2 linked regions of the Sphingobium yanoikuyae genome follow. Each later gene encodes a partner of the first gene's protein in a complex. Links are inferred from orthologs where the notes say so. Each region holds a gene or a part of one and is shown on either strand. Other genes may lie near its edges.

Region 1 (7,455 bases):
GGCGATGGCCATGCCCGCCTGGCTGAGGCGCTGAAGATTGCGTTCCACCACATCGACATTGCGGCCGAGGAAGACGGATTCGGTGACTTCCAGCTCGATCCGGCGCGGTTCGACATCGGCATGGGCGAGGCGGGCGAGCAACCGGTCGGGGAAGGCGCGGTCATGCAGTTCGACGCCGGGGACATTGACGGCGACATGGCCGAAATCGATGCCGGCGCTGGTCCAGGCCCGGCAATCGGCCAGCACCTGATCGATCATCCGCTCGGTGATCTTGCGGCCCAGCTCGGGATGTTCGAAGGCGGCCAATATCTGGTCGGGCATCATCAGCGTGCCGTCCGGACGGACGCAGCGCAGCAGCGCCTCGAAGCCGATGACGCGGCCGTCCTGCAGGTCGACCTTGGGCTGATACCAGGGCACGGGCTGGGCATGGGCGAGCGCATCGCGTGCCCGTTCCAGCATCCGCGCCTCGGTCTGCCAGCTTTCCAGCAGGCCGGGCTCGAACAGGCAGGCGCGACCGCGTCCGCTATTCTTCGCCTCATACAGGGCGATGTCGGCATGCTTCATCAGGTCGATCATGTCGCCGGCATGGTCGGGGTAGAGGGCCACGCCCATGCTCACGCGGCAATCAATGTCCCGCCCGCCATGGCGCAGCGGCATGTGCAGGCGCGCGATCATGCGGCTGAGGATGGTGTCGAGATCGGCCAGGCCGCGCAGGCGGGTGAGGATAACGGCGAACTCGTCGCCGCCCATGCGGGCGATCATGTCGGCGGGGCGCACCGAGTCGCGCAGCCGTTCGGCCACGGCGCACAGCAGGGCGTCGCCGGCGTCATGGCCGGCGCTGTCGTTGATCCGCTTGAACTCGTCGACGTCGATCAGCACGACCGCCATCTGGCCGCCGGATCGTTCGGTCGACTGGGCCGCCTGCATCAGGCTGGCCATGAAATGGGATCGGTTGGCGAGGCCGGTGAGGGCGTCGGTCATCGCCAGATGGGCAAGATGGCGTTCGGCCTGCTTGCGGTCGGTGATGTCGACGATGCTGGCGAGGATACATTGTTCGCCGGCGAGCAGGATCGGGCGGGCGCCCAGCAGGACATCGCGGATGATGCCTTCGTCATTGGCGAGGCAGCATTCGTCATTGTCGATGCTGTCGCCCCGCGTCAGCCGGTCGAGCAGGCGCAGCGGCGGGGCATGGTCGACGATCAGCGCCAGTCGCGCGACATCGTCCGCGGTGCCCAGATTGCGTGTGGCGGAATCGTTCATGCGCAGGACCGTGCCGTCGTCGCGGATGACGATCAGCGGCAAGGGCACGGTCATGAACAGTCGTTCGAGCGCTTCGCCATTGGCGGCGAGCGCGACGCGGGCGGCCTGCGCATCCTGGCTGGCGGTCCATTCCAGCCGCTGCAGCCGGTTGGTGCGGGCGATCGCGATCCACATGCCGCAATGAAGCATCAGCACCGCCATGATCATGCCGGGCATGGTCGGCGACAGAGGGGCGGGGGCCAGATAGCCGATCAGCAGCGCGACGCCGCAGCCCAGGCCGCCGCCGACATTGCCGCGGAAGCTGGTCGGCACCACCAGATAGAAGACGAGCGGCAGCATCACCAGGACGAAGATGGCGATGTCGCTGCGCGAGGAGACGAGGAAGGCGACGCCGATGGCGGTGATGCATTGCCAGACGAAACAGATGCGTTCGACCGCCTTGAAGCTGTGCATGTAGCGGCACAGGCCCAGGCTGACGAGCGACCAGAAGACCACGACCAGGCGGGCGGGCACCGCGACCCAGAAATGGGCCGTGCCGGCAAAGCGCCAGTCGCTCAGCAGGAAGAGGGTGTTGAGCAGCGCCGACAAGGCGAAGAGCAGATGGGCGTGGCGCCGCGATTCGGGCAGTCGATCGGCCTGGAAGGCGGCCTCGCGTTCCGGGCTGTGGAATTCGCCGCTAATGCGGGAAAGTGCAATCACGACTGGTCCATCTGGATATGGGGGCTGCGGGGAAAGATCCCATAATCTGCAGCATGTTAGCAAAATACTAAAATGTCATTCACTATGTGGGCAGGTGTGTCGCCATGGCCGTTCCGGTCCTGCGCTTGACCCTTCCGTCCCCCATCGCTATAGGGCCGCTGCCCCGCGTTCTGCGTCTGGAAGACTCGTTCTTCCCGCGCTTGCCGGGGCAAGCACTAGAGCTGAACATTATCGGCTGTCCTTGCGGCTCCGGGCGGATTGTTTCCGTCGGGGCCTTTGCTGTTTGGAGTCATTGGTTCCACGCGGCGGGGAACGCAGGTGGCGTCTGGTAAAGTAACTGAAAAGGTGAAGGGCTTCATGCCAACAATCAACCAGCTGGTCCGCAAGGGCCGCGAACTGCAGAAGACCAAGTCCAAGGTCCCTGCGATGGATGCGAACCCGCAGAAGCGTGGCGTTTGCACCCGCGTCTACACGACGACCCCGAAGAAGCCGAACTCGGCTCTCCGTAAGGTGGCGAAGGTGCGTCTGGTCAACCAGCGCGAAGTCATCACCTACATCCCGGGTGAAGGCCACAACCTCCAGGAACACAGCGTCGTGCTGATCCGTGGCGGCCGTGTGCGAGATCTTCCGGGCGTGCGCTATCACGTTCTTCGCGGCGTTCTGGATACCCAGGGCGTCAAGGATCGCAAGCAGAGCCGTTCGAAGTACGGCGCCAAGCGTCCGAAGTAAGGGGAGAACAGTAATATGTCACGTCGTCGTCGCCCCGAAAAGCGCGTTATCCTGCCGGATCCCAAGTTCGGTGATATCGTGCTGTCGAAGTTCATGAACAGCATCATGCAGGACGGCAAGAAGGCCGTCGCCGAGTCCATCGTTTACGGTGCGCTCGACACTGTCGAAGCGAAGTCCAAGAAGGACCCGATCGGCATGTTCCATGACGCGCTGAACAATGTGAAGCCCGGCATCGAAGTCCGCAGCCGCCGCGTCGGCGGTGCGACCTACCAGGTCCCCGTCGAAGTGCGCCCCGAGCGCGCTCAGGCGCTGGCGATCCGCTGGCTGATCACGGCTTCGCGCAACCGCAGCGAAACCACCATGGCCGCCCGTCTGTCGGGTGAGCTGCTGGATGCTGCCAACAACCGCGGCAATGCCGTCAAGAAGCGCGAAGATACGCACCGCATGGCGGAAGCGAACCGCGCCTTCTCGCACTACCGCTGGTAACAGCAGGGCGGGCGCTTATGTGCCCGCCTTGTTATTTGGTTTCCAAAATCGGTCCGTTCGCCGTGGGTGGCTACCCATGGCGAACGGATTGGTTTAGGGGCCACGCGCAGAATTAACGAATCCCCAACCGCCGGCGCGCCGGCAACGGAGAAGCATCATGGCCCGCAGCCATCCGCTCGAACGCTATCGCAATTTCGGTATCATGGCGCATATCGACGCCGGCAAGACCACCACGACCGAGCGTATCCTTTACTACACCGGCAAGTCCTACAAGATCGGCGAAGTCCATGACGGCGCCGCGACCATGGACTGGATGGAGCAGGAGCAGGAGCGTGGTATCACCATCACCTCGGCTGCAACGACCTGCATCTGGAACGACCACCGCCTGAACATCATCGACACCCCCGGCCACGTCGACTTCACCATCGAAGTCGAACGCTCGCTGCGCGTGCTCGACGGTGCGGTTGCCGCGTTCGACGGCGTTGCCGGCGTTGAGCCGCAGTCGGAAACCGTGTGGCGCCAGGCGGACAAGTACAAGGTTCCGCGGATGTGCTTCATCAACAAGCTCGACCGCACCGGTGCCGACTTCTATTATTGCGTGCAGACGATCATCGACCGTCTGGGCGCGACCCCGGCCGTCCTGTATCTGCCCATCGGCGCAGAGTCGGACTTCAAGGGCCTGGTCGACCTGGTCGAAAACCGCGCGATCATCTGGAAGGATGAGAGCCTGGGCGCCGAATTCTACTATGAAGAAATTCCGGCCGACCTCGCCGACAAGGCTGCCGAATATCGCGAAAAGCTGATCGAACTTGCCGTCGAGCAGGACGATGCCGCGATGGAAGCCTATCTGGAAGGCAATCTGCCCGACACCGCGACCCTCAAGAAGCTGATCCGCAAGGGTACGCTGGGTCACGCCTTCGTGCCGGTGCTGTGCGGTTCGGCGTTCAAGAACAAGGGCGTTCAGCCGCTGCTCGACGCCGTCGTCGACTATCTGCCGAGCCCGCTCGACATCGAGGACGTCCAGGGCGTCAAGATGGACGGCGAAACCCCCGACAGCCGTCCGACCTCGGACGACGCGCCCTTCTCGGGCCTGGCGTTCAAGATCATGAACGACCCGTTCGTCGGCTCGCTGACCTTCCTGCGCATCTATTCGGGTACCCTGACCAAGGGCACCTACCTGAACTCGGTGAAGGACAAGAAGGAAAAGATCGGCCGTATGCTCCTCATGCATGCGAACAGCCGTGAAGACATCGACACCGCCTATGCCGGCGACATCGTCGCGCTGGCCGGCATGAAGGAAACCACCACCGGTGATACGCTGTGCGCCGAGCGCCAGCCGATCATCCTGGAGCGGATGGAATTCCCCGAGCCGGTCATCGAACTGTCGGTGGAACCCAAGACCAAGGCCGACCAGGAAAAGATGGGCGTTGCCCTCAACCGCCTGGCCGCCGAAGATCCCTCGTTCCGCGTCTCGACCGATCACGAATCGGGCCAGACCATCATCAAGGGCATGGGCGAACTTCACCTCGAAATCCTGGTCGACCGCATGAAGCGCGAGTTCAAGGTCGAGGCGAATGTCGGTGCGCCGCAGGTGGCCTATCGCGAGTATCTCAAGAAGGCCGTCGACGTCGATTACACCCACAAGAAGCAGTCGGGCGGTACCGGTCAGTTCGGCCGTATCAAGGTCAAGCTGACCCCCGGCGAGCGTGGTTCGGGCTTCGTCTTCAAGGACGAGATCAAGGGCGGTAACATTCCCAAGGAATATATCCCCGCGATCGAAAAGGGCATGCGTGAAACCGCTGCCACCGGTTCGCTGATCGGCTTCCCGATCATCGACTTCGAAGTGCTGCTCTATGACGGTGCGTACCATGACGTCGACTCGTCGGCGCTGGCGTTCGAAATCACCGGCCGCGCCGCGATGCGCGAAGCGGCGCAGAAGTCGGGCATCACCCTGCTCGAGCCGGTCATGAAGGTCGAAGTCGTGACCCCGGAAGAATATCTGGGCGACGTCATCGGCGACATGAACAGCCGTCGTGGCCAGATCCAGGGCACCGATACGCGCGGCAACGCGCAGGTGGTCGAGGCGATGGTCCCGCTGGCCAACATGTTCGGCTATGTGAACTCGCTGCGTTCCTTCACCCAGGGCCGCGCGAACTACTCGATGATCTTCTCGCACTATGACGAAGTGCCGCAGAATGTTGCGGACGAAGTCAAGGCGAAGATGGCCTGACGAGTTTCCCTGTCCGGGCCGTGCAATCGGCTCGGATAGGGGCTGGTAATCTGTGAATATGCTGCTATGGACGCGCCTTCGCGAGGCGCGGCCGAGCGGTCAGACCCAAGCTGATTTTGATTAGAAGGTAGGATAAAATGGCTAAGGCTAAGTTTGAGCGGAATAAGCCGCACTGCAACATCGGCACCATCGGTCACGTTGACCATGGTAAGACCTCGCTGACCGCGGCGATCACCAAGGTTCTCGCCGAAACCGGCGGTGCGACCTTCACCTCGTACGACAACATCGACAAGGCTCCCGAAGAGCGCGAGCGCGGCATCACCATCTCGACCGCCCACGTCGAGTATGAGACCGAAGCCCGTCACTACGCGCACGTCGACTGCCCGGGTCACGCTGACTACGTCAAGAACATGATCACCGGTGCCGCCCAGATGGACGGCGCGATCCTGGTCGTTTCGGCCACCGACGGCCCGATGCCGCAGACCCGTGAGCACATCCTGCTCGCCAAGCAGGTCGGCGTGCCGCAGCTCGTCGTGTTCATGAACAAGGTCGACCTGGTCGACGACGCCGAAATCCTCGAGCTGGTCGAGCTGGAAATCCGCGAGCTGCTGAGCTCGTACGACTTCGACGGCGACAACATCCCCGTCATCGCCGGTTCGGCTGTCGCTGCCCTGCAGGACAAGACCCCGGAAATCGGCCACGACGCCGTTCTGAAGCTGATGGCTGCTGTCGACAGCTGGATCCCGCAGCCCGACCGTCCGGTCGACAAGCCCTTCCTGATGCCGATCGAAGACGTGTTCTCGATCTCGGGTCGTGGTACCGTCGTGACCGGCCGCGTCGAAACCGGCATCGTCAAGGTTGGTGAAGAAGTCGAAATCGTCGGCATCAAGCCCACCAAGAAGACCACCGTCACCGGCGTCGAAATGTTCCGCAAGCTGCTCGACCAGGGCCAGGCCGGCGACAACATCGGTGCGCTGATCCGTGGCGTGGGCCGTGAAGAAGTTGAGCGTGGTCAGGTTCTGGCCAAGCCCGGCTCGGTCACCCCGCACACCGAATTCGACGCCGAAGTCTACGTGCTGTCGAAGGAAGAAGGCGGCCGTCACACCCCGTTCTTCGCGAACTATCGTCCGCAGTTCTACTTCCGCACCACCGACGTGACCGGCGAAGTGATCCTCCCCGAGGGCACCGAGATGGTCATGCCTGGCGACAACGTGAAGCTCGGCGTCAAGCTGATCGCTCCGATCGCCATGGACTCGGGTCTGCGCTTCGCAATCCGTGAAGGCGGTCGTACCGTCGGCGCAGGGGTTGTCGGCACGATCTCGAAGTAATATAGGACCGCAGCGGCGCGAATCGCCCGATTCGCGCCGCTGAAGTTTTTTACCCGCCCCGGATCGCCTTTCTCCGGCTCGAATGAGCTAGAAGGGCAAAACGGGGCGGATATTTTTTTGTTGGCGTGTTTTTGTAAATCAACGGCTGCTCCGGCTGATTCATGAAAATGCGCTGGTTATTGGCTCTTTCGCATCGGTACAGGAACAATGGACAGCAACATCCGCATTCGCCTCAAGGCGTTCGATCATCGCGTGCTCGATCAGGCGACCGGCGACATCGCCGAAACCGCCCGCCGCACCGGCGCCCTCATTCGCGGTCCGATTCCTCTTCCGACGCGCATCGAAAAGTTCACGGTCAACCGTGGTCCGCACATCGACAAGAAGTCGCGCGAGCAGTTCGAAGTCCGCACCTACAAGCGTATGCTTGACATTGTGCAGCCGACGCCGCAGACGGTCGACGCGCTGATGAAGCTGGACCTGGCTGCCGGCGTGAACGTCGAAATCAAGCTGGCCTAAGGTCGGCAAGTCCCCGCCTTCCGCAAGGTAGGCGGGGTATCGGGTATTCTGTTCCTCTTCTCTGGAGAGGCGGAAGCTCAAACGACACAAGGGATACCGCACGGCCCGCCGGTGAACCGGCCAAGGCGCGTGGTCCTGGTCCCCCGTCGCCTTTCCCGAGAGGGATCGGCATCCAACCCGGACGGGGTGATCTATACATTGGGTTGG
Region 2 (7,562 bases), 1.2 Mb from region 1 along the record:
TCTATGGCTGGGCGGTCGGCATCGACCTCACGCGCCGCGACATGCAGGCGGTCGCGAAGAAGGCGGGGCGTCCCTGGGACATGGCCAAGGGCTTTGATCGCTCCGCGCCGATCGGCCCGATCCATCCCGGCACCCCACCGGCCAGCGGTGCCATCGCGCTCAGCATCGACGGCGACCCGCGCCAGTCGGGCGACCTGGCCGACATGATCTGGTCGGTGCCCGAAATCATCGCCAATCTCTCCACCTATGTGGAACTGGCGCCCGGTGACCTGATCTTCACCGGCACGCCTGCCGGCGTCGGCCCGATCGCGCCCGGCCAGGCGGTGCAGGCGACCATCGCCGGCCTGCCGCCGCTCGACATCGCCTTTCAGAACTGACCATCAGAACAAGGATAAACAGGATGGATATCGACATTCCCCATGACCTCGGCCGTGACGAGGCGAAGCGCCGGGTGGAGCAGGGCCTGCCCAAGCTGGAACAGCATATCCCCGGCGGTGGCACCATGACCGCGACCTGGCCGTCCGACTATGCGCTGGACATGGAAATTTCGGCCATGGCCCAGACCATCCCGGTCAAGTTGCTGATCGAGGAGGACAAGGTACGCGGCACCGTATCGATCCCGATGTTCCTCAAGATGATGTCCGGCCCGATCTCCGACTTCATCAAGACCAGCGCCCAGAAGATGCTGACCAAGGCGTAAGGGACAAAGTGCGCAGGATTGGCGCCTACATGCGATATGCACCGTGGATTGAGTTGGGGCGGTTCTGATGAATGTTCTTGGCGAGACTATGGGTGGGGACATCTATCTGGCGCCAGGCACGCGAGTGCGCCTCGATAGTTTGGTCAACGACGAAGGTGCCGTTACCACAGAGCTTGGCGTCGTGGTGCATTGTTGGCGCGACGACGAAATTGGAATGTTCGATTGCTATGTCGCTTTTTTCGGTGCCAGCTTTCCCCAAGGCAAGCCTGAGGAGAAGCCTTATGTGCTGCGATATGCAGCAACTTCTTTAAGGGTGATTGCATGACCGACATCCGCAACATCGTCATCCTCACCGGCGCGGGTATTTCGGCCGAGAGCGGGCTTGCCACCTTTCGCGGGCCGGATGGCTTGTGGGAGGGGCATCGGGTGGAGGTTGTCTGCACCCCCGAAGCGCTGGCGCGCAATCCGGCCTTGGTGCATCGTTTCTATGACGAGCGGCGGGCGAAGCTGGCGGAGGTGGCGCCCAATCCCGCGCATGAGGCATTGGCTGCGCTCGACCGCGCCTGGCCCGGCGACCTGCTGATCGTCACCCAGAATGTCGATGACCTGCATGAGCGGGCAGGGGCGACCCGGCTGCTCCACATGCATGGGGAATTGAAGTCCGCCCTCTGTGCCGCCTGCGGCAAGGCGGTGGCCTGGGCCGATCCGCTGCCGCCCGGCAGTGCCTGCGCCGGTTGCGGCGCGCCCAGCCTGCGGCCCGACATCGTCTTCTTCGGCGAAATGCCCTATGATATGGAGCGGATCGAGGAAGCGCTGGCACAGGCCGACCTGTTCGTGTCGATCGGCACGTCGGGCGCGGTCTATCCGGCCGCCGGTTTCGTCCAGATGGCGCGCCATTATGGTGCCCGCACGCTGGAGCTCAATCTCGATCCGTCTGCGGGCAGCAGCTATTTCGAGGAAAGCCGGCTTGGCCCGGCAAGCAAACTTGTGCCCGCGCTGGTCCGCGACCTGCTCGGCTGACCGGCCTTATTCGCCGGGTGCCGCCATGATGTCGGCGCCATCGGGTTCGTCGCGATAAAGCAGCATCACCGATCCGTCCTCGCCATTCACCGCGCGGATCGGCAGGCTCAATTGCAGGGCGGACAGGAATTCCTTGCTGTCGCTGACGCGGAAGCGCCCGCCGACCCGCAGCGAGGAGACGCGGGCGTCACCGATCAGGATCGGCGCGCGGCGATAGCGGTTGAACTCGCTGGCCGCCTGCTCGATCGTTTCCCCGTCCAGCTCGACCATCTGGTCGCGCCAGGCGGTGCGCTGGTCGATCAGCTTGGGGCTGAGATGGGTGAGGTCGATGCTGCGCGACTGGATCACGGCGCCGCTGCCGGCGCTGACCTTTTCCAGCCCGCTATTGCCCGAATGGACCGTCACCGTCCCTTGCGTGACCGTCAGTTCCACCACCGACGGGCGCATGCGGACGTTGAAGGCGGTGCCGACGGCGCGGATCTGGGCTGATCGCACCTCCACGTCGAACGGGCGGCCCTTGTCATGGGCCACGTCGAAGGAGGCTTCGCCCTTCAGCACGCGCACCTTGCGGCCGATGTCGGTGAAGCGGACTTCCGCCTCGCTATTGCTGTTGAGGTGCAGGATGGAGCCGTCGGCCAGTGCGACGTCGCGGATCTGGCCGACCGCCGTCTCATAGCGGTCGACGCCGCTGAAGGTGCGGATGGTGACGATCGCGGCGACGATGAAGAAGGCGATGGCGATGCCGGCGGCGATCATGATGTTGCGCGACAGGCGGCGCTGCTGTTCCTCGCTGACGATCGCTTCGAGCGGGGGCAGATTGACTTCGGCGGCGGCGCTCTTCAGCCGCTCGGCCGCGTCCCAGGCGGCTTCGGCGCGGGCAAAGGCCACACCATGGCGCGGATCGGCCTCGATCCACGCACATATCTCGTCTTCGTCCTGGGGAGTAGGGTCGCTGTTAAGCCTGGCCAGCAGGCGCGCGGCTTCCAACGCGATCGCGTCCCTGTCCCCGCTGTTTGAACCTGGTCCCGACGCCTGCACGTTCGAAATCCGTTTCCTCACGTTCTGCCCAGGCCCGCATAACTATGCCGATCGCTTTGGCCAGATGTTTTTCAACAGTAGAAACGGACAGAGACATTTCCTCCGCTATTTCCAGCATCGATTTTTCGTGGATACGGCGAAGAATGAAGACGCGGCGGCACTGGGTGGGCAGCGAATCGACAATCGCCTCGACCTGGCGGAGCGCCTCGCGGGCGTGGAGTTGTGCCTCGATGGTGTTTTCGCCGCCCAGCAATTCCAGATCGGCGATCGTCTCGAAGCTCACCACCTTGTTGCGGCGGGCGGTGTCGATGACGAGGTTGCGGGCGATGGTGAAGAGATAGGCGCGCCCGGTGGTGACATTTTCCCAGTTCTCCGTGGCATAGGCACGGGCAAGAACTTCGGCGACCATGTCCTCCAACTCGTGGGTGGAGGGCAAAATGCGACGCAGGCGGCCCCTCAGGGCAGCTTCCTGCGGCAAAATCACGGTCTTGAACCACTCTAGCTTGGCGCGAACCCTATGCACGTCGACCCCCTTTTATGTCAGCGCGCCTCTCCTGAATTTCTTTTTGTTGTCACATTTCAATCATGGATTCCGGGGGGTGTCCAGCACGTGATTACGCATATTCCGTAATCCGCCATAAAAAGTTCCACCCTGTTGCAAAAAAGTTTTCAGGGGCCTTCTTTTGTTGCGTGGTTACGAAATTATGTCAGGCGGAACCTCGTCCGGCGCGCTGTCGGGCTGGTCATAATCGGGTTCGCCGGGGATGATTTCGGGCGGCTCGTTGATCGGAGTCTCGTCCGGAGTCGCGGGCGGCGGCGTTTCGGGCGGCGACTGGGGTTCGATCCGGTCGGGCGGGGGCAGGGTGTCGGGCGCTGGATCGGGCTGGGTGGCCATGCTATGCTCTCCTGCAAAGAAGAAGCTACGCGCGGGCAAGGACGCCGGTTCCACCAATGCATCCATATCCCTTGCTCTCGCCAATGCTTTTCTCTATGCCGCGCCGACCGGCGACCGATGCGGGCGTGGCGAAACTGGTAGACGCGCCAGATTTAGGTTCTGGTATCGCAAGATGTGGGGGTTCGAGTCCCTTCGCCCGCACCAGTGTCAGGCTTGGCTTGATCCGGCGCCAACGAGATTCAGCTAAGAAAGCGTTTGAGAGAAGAGATGCAGACTGTCGAGACGTTGAACGAGGGCCTGAAGCGCGCCTACACCGTGACCATCACGTCGAAGGATATCGACGCCCGCGTTGAGAAGGAAGTGCTGGCGATTGCGCCGCAGGTGCGCATGCCCGGCTTCCGCCCCGGCAAGGTGCCGGCGAACCTCGTCAAGAAGATGCATGGTGAAAGCCTGCAGCGTGACGCGCTCAACAATTCCATCCAGGAAAGCGTTCAGAAGCTGATCGCCGACCAGAAGCTGCGTCCCGCGATGCAGCCTTCGGTCGAGCTGGACGAAAGCTTCGAGTTCGGCAAGGACGCGCAGGTCAAGGTGGAACTGGAAGTTCTGCCCGTGATCGAAGCCCCGAGCATTGACGGTCTGAAGCTGGAACGCCTGACCGCCGAAGTCAGCGACGCGCAGGTCGAGGAACAGGCCGGCCGCATCGCGACCCAGCAGGGCGCGCTTGAAGAATATGCCGCCAGCCACAAGGCGAAGGACGGCGACACGCTGGTCATCGACTTCGTCGGCAAGGTCGACGGTGAAGCGTTCGAAGGCGGTTCGGCCGAAGGCGTGAAGCTGAAGATCGGCTCGGGCCAGTTCATCCCCGGCTTCGAAGAGCAGCTCGGCGGCGTGAAGAAGGGCGAAGAAAAGACCATCGAAGTCACCTTCCCCGAAGATTATGGCGCCGCGCACCTCGCCGGCAAGGCCGCGACCTTCGACGTGACCGTGCAGTCGGTGCTGAACGCCGACAAGCCCAAGCTCGATGACGATTTCGCCAAGTCGCTGGGCCTGGAAGGTCTCGACCAGCTCAAGGATCTGCTCAAGGGCCAGATCGAGCAGGAGCATAACGGCCTGACCCGCACCTACATGAAGCGCAAGCTGCTCGACCAGCTCGCCGCTTCGCACGACTTCGACGTTCCGCCGAGCATGGTGGAAGCCGAATTCAACCAGATCTGGCAGCAGCTTCAGCATGAAGCCAGCCATGAAGCCGATCCGGAAGCGGCTCTGGCCGAAATGGAAGCCGAGAAGGAAGATTATCGCGGTATCGCTGTGCGCCGCGTGCGCCTGGGCCTGCTGCTGTCGGAAATCGGCCAGGCCAACAATGTCGTCGTTTCGGACAATGAAATGAACCGTCTCATCATGCAGGCTGCCCAGCAGTACAGCCCGCAGGATCGTGAGCGTTTCGTGCAGTATGTCCGCCAGGATCCGATGGCCGCCGCCCAGCTGCGCGCGCCGCTCTATGAGGACAAGGTCGTCGACTTCCTGTTCGAAAAGGCGGAAGTCAGCGACCGCGCTGTCAGCCGTGAGGAACTGGAAGCCGCGATCGAAGCCGAAGATGGCGATCTGAAGCCCCATGTCCACGGTCCGGGCTGCGGCCATGATCACGACCATGACGACAAGCCCAAGGCGAAGAAGGCCGCTGCCAAGAAGAAGGCCGAGCCCGCCGAGGCCGAAGCCGTAGCCGAGGAAGCGCCCGCCAAGAAGGCTCCGGCCAAGAAGGCTGCCGCCAAGAAGGACGAAGCCCCGGCTGAGGAAGCTGCCGCCGAGGAAAAGCCCAAGGCGAAGAAGGCTCCCGCCAAGAAGGCCGCTGCCAAGGCTGAATAAGCCTTTCCAGCCAGCAAATCGGAACGCCCGTTCTTCCCGACAGGGAAGGGCGGGCGTTTTGCATGGTGTCTCGGGTGGCGATCAGCCCTCGGCGCGAACGCCGGGATCATACGCGCTTTTCCTGATCTTTATTTTTGCGCTGCAATATATTCTGATGAAGGCCCGAAACTAGGGATCAGGCGATGAACTGATCGCGGAGGGCTTATGCAAGTCGTCAAGGGCGGTTCTGGTCGGGGTCTTGGGCAATTGCTGATGAACAGGTGGCTCCTGGTGGGCGTCTGCCTGCTCCTGTTTCTCGCCTTCTTCCTCCTGCGCTTTCCCGGTGAGCCCAACAGCGACAGCAACAGCCAATATCATCAGATCGTCACTGGCCAGTTCAACGATTGGCATCCGCCGCTGATGGCGCGGATCTGGGAAGCGCTGACCCTGTTCGGCGCGGGCACCGGGCCGATCTTCGCCTTCGACACCATTTTCTACGGCTGCGGCGTTGCGCTGCTGGCCAGCCTGCCGGCGCGACGCGGCCGGTGGCTCTGCGCCTATTGCATGATCTTCCTCGCGGCCCAGCCGATGCTGCTGATGATGAGCGTCAACATCGCCAAGGACATCATGATGGCGGTGATGTTGCTGCTGGCCGTGGCGATCATCGGCGCGGTGCAGGAAGGGCTTGTCGCCGCGCGGCCGGCCCGGACGCTGTGCTGGGTGCTGGCGCTGCTGATCGTCGTCATGGCGGCGCTGGTCCGCAGCAATGCCGTGTTCCTGGTTGCGCCGATGCTGATCTTTGCCGGCCGGCCGGCGCTGATGGCACGGCCGGTGCTGATGCTGGCGCTGTCAGCGGTCGGCGGAGTGTTGCTGGTCCCGGCCAGCAATATCGTCAATCATCGCATCCTTGGCGCATCGGATGCCGGGGCGATCCGGTCGCTGCAGATATTCGACATCGCCGGCATCATGGTGCGGGGCGGGGATGATGTCCTGGCCGATCTGCCCGGCGCGCAGGCGCTGACTCAGGATGTCCATCGCTGCTACAGCCCGATCATGTGGGACACGCTGGCCTATGCCCACTGGAACTGCCATGTGCTCAAGAATGTCGAGCAGGCGATCCGGGATAGCGGGGGCGCATCGCTGTCGTCACGCTGGACTGGCGCGATCCGGCGTCATCCGCTGGCCTATCTGCGCCATCGCCTGATCCATTATAATTCGACCCTCTATTTCTGGGTGCCGGTCCATCATACCGAAGCCGTGCGCAAGCTGAACACCGCCGGTAACCGCGGCGGGTCGTTCAAGAACCGGCTGCTGGACCAGGTCCGTTATTCGCCGCTGACCTCGCCCGTGATGATGGTCGCGATCGCGCTGGTGCTGCTGCCCTGGATCATCGCCGCGCTGTACGTCTCGCGCGATGCGCTGCTGCGTGTCTGCGCGATATTGATATGGCTTGCCTTGATATATACAGGCACCTTCCTGCTTGTCGGGGTGGCGACCGATCAGCGCTATTTCTTCTTTACGACATTGGCGGTTTGTCTGGCCCTGCCGCTCGCATTGTCCGATGCGACGATAAGGGCCATGATGCGGCGACATTCGGCATTGGCGGTTGCAACGGTGGGTGTGCCGGCAGCCATATTGGCGCTGACCGTCGTTGCGCGATACATGTTGCCGCCGCCGGTCTGACGGGCGGCGGCCATATTTGGTCAGCATAGGTTGGGGCAATTTATGGATATGGACAATCTTTCGAACCTTGGCGTGGGCCACCCCCGCGTCGCCGTTATCCTGCCCTGCTATAATGAGGCCGGGGCGATCGTGCAGACGGTGGAGGATTTCCGCCGCGCGCTGCCCCATGCCGAAATCTATGTCTTCGACAATAACAGCAGCGACGGCAGCCGCGAACTGGCGGCCGGCGCGGGCGCGATCGTTCGCCGCGTCGCGCAACAGGGCAAGGGCCATGTCGTGCGCCGCATGTTCGCCGATGTCGATGCCGATATCTACATCATGGCCGATGGCGACGCGACCTATGAAGCGGCCGCCGCGCCGCAGATGATCGCCGCCATGCTGCAG

The links.
Region 2: the proteins of rpsG (region 1) and tig are in contact, whole or in part, in a crystal structure (PDB 3GTY), measured with the Thermotoga maritima proteins. The link is inferred for Sphingobium yanoikuyae from one-to-one orthologs. Residues at the interface, in WP_004081843.1 of Thermotoga maritima: Lys34, Lys52, Lys55, Glu59, Arg62, Gln63, Glu66, Asn67, Lys69, Val71, Arg95, Ala109, Lys110, Lys111, Gly112, Arg113, Pro114, Glu117, Glu121, Ile124, Ala125, Tyr127, Asn128, Asn129, Thr130, Gly131, Lys135, Asp139, Arg142, Met143; in WP_004081061.1 of Thermotoga maritima: Glu122, Val124, Val129, Leu130, Tyr133, Glu188, Gly259, Ile262, Tyr263, Glu266, Ser270, Glu273, Gln274, Glu277, Arg308, Gln311, Ile312, Ser315, Tyr316, Glu325, Arg329, Arg336, Leu363, Phe366, Trp367, Arg373, Leu377, Arg381, Leu384, Glu387.

Annotation. Positions count from the first base shown.
Region 1 is NZ_CP139979.1:3,769,320-3,776,774, reverse strand. What follows is about bases 1,680-4,438. They hold rpsG (30S ribosomal protein S7), read left to right. Parts: upstream 1,680-2,703; coding sequence 2,704-3,174; downstream 3,175-4,438. Other genes in these bases: fusA (elongation factor G), read left to right, coding at 3,332-4,438; rpsL (30S ribosomal protein S12), read left to right, coding at 2,317-2,688; U0025_RS17380 (putative bifunctional diguanylate cyclase/phosphodiesterase), read right to left, coding at 1,680-1,959. Also shown: more of U0025_RS17380, read right to left, coding at 1-1,679; more of fusA, read left to right, coding at 4,439-5,404; tuf (elongation factor Tu), read left to right, coding at 5,542-6,732; rpsJ (30S ribosomal protein S10), read left to right, coding at 6,940-7,248.
Region 2 is NZ_CP139979.1:2,552,335-2,559,896, reverse strand. The notes cover bases 3,353-6,218. They hold tig (trigger factor), read left to right. Parts: upstream 3,353-3,920; coding sequence 3,921-5,516; downstream 5,517-6,218. Other genes in these bases: U0025_RS11695 (hypothetical protein), read left to right, coding at 5,769-6,218; U0025_RS11710 (hypothetical protein), read right to left, coding at 3,453-3,653. Also shown: U0025_RS11740 (fumarylacetoacetate hydrolase family protein), read left to right, coding at 1-377; U0025_RS11735 (polyhydroxyalkanoic acid system family protein), read left to right, coding at 401-700; U0025_RS11730 (hypothetical protein), read left to right, coding at 768-1,025; U0025_RS11725 (NAD-dependent deacylase), read left to right, coding at 1,022-1,720; U0025_RS11720 (FecR family protein), read right to left, coding at 1,727-2,707; U0025_RS11715 (RNA polymerase sigma factor), read right to left, coding at 2,676-3,281; more of U0025_RS11695, read left to right, coding at 6,219-7,178; U0025_RS11690 (glycosyltransferase family 2 protein), read left to right, coding at 7,221-7,562. UniProt on the Bacillus subtilis protein: Involved in protein export. Acts as a chaperone by maintaining the newly synthesized protein in an open conformation. Functions as a peptidyl-prolyl cis-trans isomerase.